2 regions of the Neobacillus sp. NPDC097160 genome follow, and region 1 is predicted to be linked to the other one. Evidence: predicted binding sites of a transcription regulator. Region 1 holds the regulator's gene; the other holds the start of a gene.
What was found. Region 1 encodes LexA, which represses DNA repair genes until DNA is damaged. Its sites were predicted from a motif close to CGAACATATGTTCG; they were not measured.
Positions count from the first base shown of each region.

Region 2: the regulator LexA is predicted to act here: its motif matches at 1,506-1,519, upstream of ACIQXV_RS18175 (YhjD family protein).

Region 1 is NZ_JBIWDU010000020.1:102,942-106,620, forward strand. It holds gene glnA (type I glutamate--ammonia ligase) at 1-866, shown strand, start outside; gene ACIQXV_RS24440 (DUF4257 domain-containing protein) at 926-1,213, opposite strand; gene lexA (transcriptional repressor LexA) at 1,416-2,039, opposite strand; gene yneA (cell division suppressor protein YneA) at 2,201-2,527, shown strand; gene ACIQXV_RS24455 (YneB family resolvase-like protein) at 2,540-3,187, shown strand; gene ACIQXV_RS24460 (DUF896 domain-containing protein) at 3,262-3,492, shown strand; gene tkt (transketolase) at 3,665-3,679, shown strand, end outside.
Region 2 is NZ_JBIWDU010000012.1:166,140-169,818, reverse strand. It holds gene ACIQXV_RS18185 (TVP38/TMEM64 family protein) at 1-286, opposite strand, end outside; gene ACIQXV_RS18180 (LCP family protein) at 333-1,274, opposite strand; gene ACIQXV_RS18175 (YhjD family protein) at 1,548-1,919, shown strand; gene ACIQXV_RS18170 (competence protein ComK) at 1,927-2,508, opposite strand; gene ACIQXV_RS18165 (IDEAL domain-containing protein) at 2,706-2,942, shown strand; gene ACIQXV_RS18160 (M48 family metallopeptidase) at 3,033-3,679, opposite strand, start outside.

The DNA.
Region 1 (3,679 bases):
TTGATTTAGCACCAACAGATTTAGGTGAAAACTGCCGCCGTGATATCGTACTTGAGTTAGAAGAAATGGGCTTTGAAATCGAAGCTTCACACCATGAAGTAGCACCAGGACAGCATGAAATTGACTTTAAATATGCTGACGCATTAACAGCTTGTGATCAAATTCAAACGTTCAAACTTGTAGTAAAAACAATTGCGCGTAAACATGGTTTACATGCAACATTTATGCCAAAACCATTATTCGGTGTCAATGGATCTGGAATGCACATGAATCTTTCTTTATTTAAAAATGGAGAAAATGCTTTCTATGAGCCAACTGGTGACCTTCAGATGAGTGACAATGCCCGTCATTTCATCGCGGGAATTCTAAAACACGCACCAAGCTTTACAGCAGTAACTAATCCTACCGTTAACTCTTTTAAGCGTCTAGTTCCTGGTTATGAGGCACCATGTTATGTGGCATGGTCTGCACAAAACCGTTCACCATTAATCCGTATTCCGGCATCACGCGGATTAAGTACACGTGTCGAAGTGCGGAGCGTAGACCCTGCAGCAAATCCATATTTGGCAATGGCAGTGCTTCTAAAAGCAGGCCTAGAAGGAATTAAAAATAAATTAACTCCTCCTGCACCGGTGGATCGTAACATCTATGTTATGAGCAAGGAAGAAAGAATCGAAGAAGGAATCATCGATCTTCCTGCAACATTAGCACAAGCATTGGATCTATTAAAGGAAGATGAAGTGATTGTTTCCGGTCTTGGAGAGCACATCTTCGAACACTTCGTTGAGGCAAAAGAGATCGAATGGGATATGTTCCGCACCGTTGTTCACCAATGGGAACGAGACCAATATATGAGCATGTACTAAAAATAAGCATAAGCAAAACACCCAGATTGGATTACATCCACGTACTGGGTGTTTTTTTGTTATTTTTCTTCACTGTTTTGTTTCAACAGTTTGAATCCAGAAAGAACGGTATCACCACCAATTCCTGCTATAGCGGAAAAAAAAATGATTTCCACCAATGAATTTGGAGCGGTATACAAGACGAGGAGAAGGGACGCAACTGCACCTAGAAGCAATTCTTCTAGAAAACCGAGATAAATGAACCTTTTCGTTTTTCGAGGCATGACGAGTTTTCCATACTTTCGAACATGTCCAATAATCCCTACCGACCCACCAATAACTAACGAGAAAATAATGTCCGTTAACACTGTTTCTCACACTCCTTAAGCCTATTATTTTGGGACCTAAGGTAAATCATGGTGTACTATTATTATATTTAATATTTCCAATATGAGCATGAGTAAAAATACTGAATTTTCCATATATTTATCCAGGATGTTGTACTTTTATAAATTTTTCCCAATAAAATAGCATAAAAAAGAGCCGGACATATGCCCAGCTTTTTTGATTTTAATGAATATGTCGATAAACACCAATGACTTTTCCTAGAATCGAAACATTTCTTAAAATAATCGGATCCATGGTAGAGTTTTCCGGCTGCAGGCGAATGTAGTCCTTTTCCTTAAAAAATCTTTTACATGTTGCTTCGTCTTCCTCGGTCATCGCAACGACAATCTCACCGTTATTAGCGGTTTGCTGCTGCTTCACAATCACGTAATCCCCGTCAAGAATCCCGGCTTCTATCATACTTTCACCCATGATTTCCAGCATAAAGACATGCTCATCAGCGGGAGCCATGCTTTCCGGAAGTGGAAAATACTCTTCCACATTTTCGATTGCCGTAATGGGAAGACCTGCGGTAACTTTCCCAACTACTGGAACATTTACAACTTTGTTTCTTGGTATATGTGCTGCCTCGTCCACTTCTAAAATTTCAATAGCTCTTGGTTTGGTAGGGTCTCGTCTGATAAGTCCTTTGCTTTCCAATCTAGCTAAATGGCCGTGAACAGTAGAGCTGGATGCAAGTCCAACAGCTTCGCCAATTTCTCTCACGGAAGGTGGGTATCCTTTACTTTTAACCTCTGCTTTAATGAAATCGAGGATATCCTGCTGCCGTTTTGATATTTTTACCATGATAAAATGCACCTCGCCTGGTTAATGTTGTCTTTATTATAGCATGTTCTGGTAGTTTATACAAACATAAGTTCGAAAAAATAGTTGACAACAAACAAACGTTCGGATTATAATAAAATTAACTTGAAGAGAACGTATATTCCTATAAGAGGTGTAAAAACATGAAAAAATTATGTAAGCAATACTCCTATGCTATTATTCTTATCATTGTAAGCTGTACCTTTGCCTTCATATTATCATTTCAACATCATGCAAATGACCAGGATCAATATGTTAAGGTAACAATTTCAGAAGGTGATACGCTTTGGCAACTTTCTAACCAATATGCCGGGAAGCATTCATTATCAAATGATGAGTTCGTAAGTTGGGTAAAGAAGCATAATGAAAACATCAGTGATCAAATTTTTCCGGGCGAAGAGATCGTCATTCCGGTTAGCAAAAAGATATCTTTGCAAACAACAGAACTAGCTAGTGCCCCTGAAGAATAGAAAGGAAATTTTATGAAAGCAATCATATACTGCCGTGTCAGCACGAATAAAGAAACCCAGGAAACATCATTAAATCGTCAGGAAGAGGAACTGATTCATCTCGCGAAACAGTGCCAATTTGAAATCGATGCCATAATAAAAGAAAAAGCGAGTGGTTATGATTTTGAAAGAGATGGCATACTACAGGTATTAGAACGAATAAAGGATCCACAAGTACAGGCATTATTGATCCAGGACGAAACACGGCTTGGAAGAGGAAACGCCAAAATTGCCCTGCTGCATTGTATCTTAAAAGAAGGAATTAAACTTTATAGTATTTCCCATAATGGTGAATTGGAACTGTCAGAATCGGATTCGATGGTGTTGAAAATCGTCAGTATGGTGGAAGAATATCAACGAAAGCTTCATAATGTGAAAATAAAACGCGGCATGAAACGAGCGGTTGAACAAGGGTATGAACCGCAAAATAATTTAAAAAATCTGGGCAAAGACTCTGGCAGAGAAAAAATCGAAGTCCCAATTGAACAAATTATCAGGTTGAGAAACAATGACTTAACCTTTGCAGAAATAGCCGCAACACTTAGAGGCTTTGGGTATAAAGTTTCAAAGGCAACCGTACATAGAAGATACCAAGAATATATGGAATCACAAAATGAGTAGAGCTTTTGCCTTGTCAGAAGGTTTTTTATTTAGTAAAATCAGGTGGCTTAGATTTTTGAAAGGGAGGTTCCGAAATGCTAACCAAAGAAAAAATGGATCGAATTAATGAGCTGGCAAGAAAGGCCAAATCATCTGGTTTGACAGAACTAGAAGCAAAGGAACAATCGAAATTAAGAAGTGAGTATTTGGCAGTTTTTCGCTCCAATATGCTTGATACTTTAACAAATACAAAATTTATTGATCCAGATGGCAACGATGTAACACCTGATAAACTGAAAGCAAGAAAGAAAAACACACTCCATTAAGAATTTGGAATACATTTTATTGGTATTCCTTTTTTACATATATCTTTCTATAAAGTGTCAAAATATATCTGACTTTTATGATTTGTAATTTGTTTAGTAGTTGAATTAATTCTAAATGCAATATAATATTAATGATGTGTTTAGTAATTGTAAACAAGAAAGGATGTAATTCATGTTTAATACTATT
Region 2 (3,679 bases), on a different contig from region 1:
GATGCCTAGGCAAAAAAGATAATAACCTTTTTTGCCCGTATCTCCTGATTAAGGAAAAAACAAGTAAGGCCCCGATACAAGCTCCTATCCAAGAATATAAAAATCCTAACCATAGTCCAAAGGCACTGGCATTTGCCATTACAAATACAACCAAGGGGAGAAACGGCAAAAATGCTTCAAGGACGATCAACAATATGCCCGGTATCGGTCCAAGCGCCCGATATTCTTGTATGAGACGCATAATATGTTCAAGTGTAAACCAAGCTTTTAGTGATTCGATGTCCATCCCATTCTCCTTTAATTATTGTTCTTTACTATTTTGGATAAAATCTTTATTGTGTAATAAATTGGTGGAGCGCCTTTTTATTTTTTTCGACATCAATATCCAGAACTGCCCCCTCCCCTTTTATCCGCGGCTCTGTAAAGCTATTTTCAATTGGTATACGTAATGTTTCAATACTCCCCCTGTTATCTGAAAGGAAGTCTTTAGCCATAAATAATGTATCCGAGGTGTCCATATTTGTATTAACGTATGGCGAAACAACACCAATTAATTTTGGAAGTTTTGCGATCGTTTGAAAACCGCCCAATTGATCTTTAATCGCTTTTACTGCCTTTTGTTGTCTTTCGACCCGCCCAAAGTCACCAATGGCATCATGACGGAAGCGAACATAACCAAGCAAGTGGGCACCATCTAACCTTTGCAGGCCAGGTTCTAATGTTACATCAATATTCTCTGACATTTTCTTTTCAACATCAATCTCTACACCTTTTGGAAAAGCTTCGTCAATTAGCTGGACAAAGCCTTGAAAATCGGCAATCGCGTAGTACTGCAAGTCAAGGTCAAAATTCTGTTTGATCGTTTGTCTCATTAACTCTGGACCGCCAAGAGCAAAGGCTGAATTGATTTTATGCTTGCCGTGCCCAGGAATAGTGACATAGCTATCCCTCATGATCGATGTGATCTTGTATGTTCCTTTATCCTCGTTATAATGGACAATCATAATGGTGTCAGCACGAGACTTTTCCTTTCCCCGTGCATCACTGCCAAGCAACAGGACATTCGTGTCCCCGTATTGATCCTTCTGCCCTTCAAATGTATAGACAACATTTGCTTCATTATTATCCTTGTTAATTTTTTTTAATGATTGGTTGACTCCTTGTTTAAATTGAAAATAAGCATACCCAGCCACTGCACCAATAAGTAGTAAGAAAACAAGCAAAATGGATGGCCATCTTCTCTTTTTCTTATTTTGATGTTTATCAGCTCTCATTTGTTTATCACCCATTCGTCTATGTTTTTTACCTTCAACAATATATGACTGTTTTTTCTTTTTTTAGGTTTCCTCATTAAATTCATTTTCCCCTATCAAATATCCTTCTATTAATAAAAACTTTCTCATATATTGCCTGACCTTTGCAACAAAGAAAGCTCGTCAATTGACGAGCTTTCTTTGTTGCAAAGGTCTATTGCTTTTATGTTTCTTTTTTTGTAAAATAAAAATGGAACGTTTGTTCGAAAAATAAAGAAAGGTGTAGATGGTAAGATGACCAGAATTCCTGAGGATGACCGTGACATAATGGAGAAGGCGATTTATTTACCGATGGTTCTCATCGTCTTAAACCGTGATTTAATCGTTGTGGAAAATAGCCCATTTAAATTAAAAAAGCCTTATTTGGATTTAATTGAAGCAACAATGAAGGAAATTCAACAGGAACTCTCTGAGGTAAAACAGTATATGAAGAAGAATAAGCTTCAAGTTATTGAAACAAACCGGGACGATGCTTTTACCATGTACATGTTTATTTATAAAGGCTATGAAGAAAACCATAATTACTTTAATCCAAGGATACGCAATAAAGTCCAAGAATTAATGGAGGCATACCTATTTAAAAAACATCTTCCCGATAGAATTTAAAAATTAATCAATGGTTTCGTATTTTTCGTTTTTTTGAATACTTCCCACTGCTTTCCGATGCCTTAGACGACTTAGGCCTATGCAGTAAATAAAATTCCTTTTTCTTATTAAAATCAACGCGTTGCATAAGCTTTGTTTGTAAATAGGAAGTTCTTAACATTTGAGTATTAAACGTATTATAGGAAACCGGAAAAGTTCGAGATTGGTCATTATGGAAAATGACCATTGTCTCTCTAGCAGAGACACGACGATAATCCTTAATATGGTCAAGGATGAACCAAAAACACTTAAGGTCGCTAGGTGAAACAGTACAGAAAGCATAGATACCGTTAAATGGTTCTATGACAATTGGGAGTTTTCTCGAACGATCAATTAAAAGCCTTGTCCCTTTCCTCCTGCTTTCATAATCGACACCATAAAATTCGCAGCTGTGTTTTATATTATGCAACGGTTTAAAAGGAGACAAGAATTCCGCTTCTACTTCAACAATACGGGAATAAATTTTATTTGCATATTCTACTGGTTCAATATACATCGTACATGTATTCACCACATATTCACCAATTTTGATACCCTTCAATACCTTCAATACCTTCAACTCCTTTTCATTTTTGTGAATCCACCATATCTTACCACCTTTTTCTTTTTATTCCTTAAAAATTTCGAATTGTTCCTTTTTTATTCACAAAGTTTATGTCAAGAAAAAAACTATCAGAAAATTTTATAAATTATTGATATTATTTGAAAATCTCCATATAATTAAAAAAAGCATCAGAGGTGATTTTCATGAATGAAAAATCATACACAGAATTAATGAAACTTGGTGCCATGAAACGCAATCGAATGAAAGAGAACTTTGTCCAGGACCTTTACATCGATATGCTTTTGTCAGAAATTCAGCTTACGGTTGCAAAGGAAAAGTTATTACGGAAAATTGACATGGCCATTGACACACGGGACAAAAAATCATTCCTCCATTTATCCGGTGAGCTGAAGGAAATTAATAAACGATTTGGAACCTAAAGAAACGACTTAAACCGCCAGTTTTGGTGGTTTTTTGTTTATAAAATAAAAAGACTGAAGACGAGGGATTTGGTCTTCAGCCACTTTACTCTATTCATTTCGATGCTTAATCTCATATTCTTCGAGCATGGAAATCCGATCAAGCATAGAAGGATGCGTGTAACGAAATAATTTTACCAATAACGGCGGATTTACCTGACTTAATCCAGAGCGGGTTAGTTCTTGAAAAGAGGTAATCGCGGCTTCCGAATTTTTTGTCATTTCAATCGCATATTTGTCAGCCCTTGTTTCCTGATAGCGAGAAGCAAGATTTGTCAAAGGGCTTGCAGCAAACAAGAGCATCGACAGAATCAAAAAAAATAACGGAAGGGAGCGAATATCTCTTACATCTGTTATTTTTAGTTCATTTCCATAGCGTCTCACTGCCCAATTCATCAGCCTATAGGTCAGATACAGCCCGAGGAGAGAAAGAAGCAGATAGCCTGCAATACCGAAATAAACATGTTTTTCAACGTAATGGCACATTTCATGGGCCATAATAAAAAGAATTTGATTATCATTTAGCCGATTTAACGTCGTATCCCAGAGGACAATCCTGGCATTCGAGCCAATCCCTGCAACATAGGCATTTAAGGAATTAGTTTTATCCGCCATATTGACTTCAAAAACATGCTGAGCCGGAATATCAGCCTTATCTGCCAAGGCTAAAATTTTCGTTTCCAATTCCTTATTTTTTA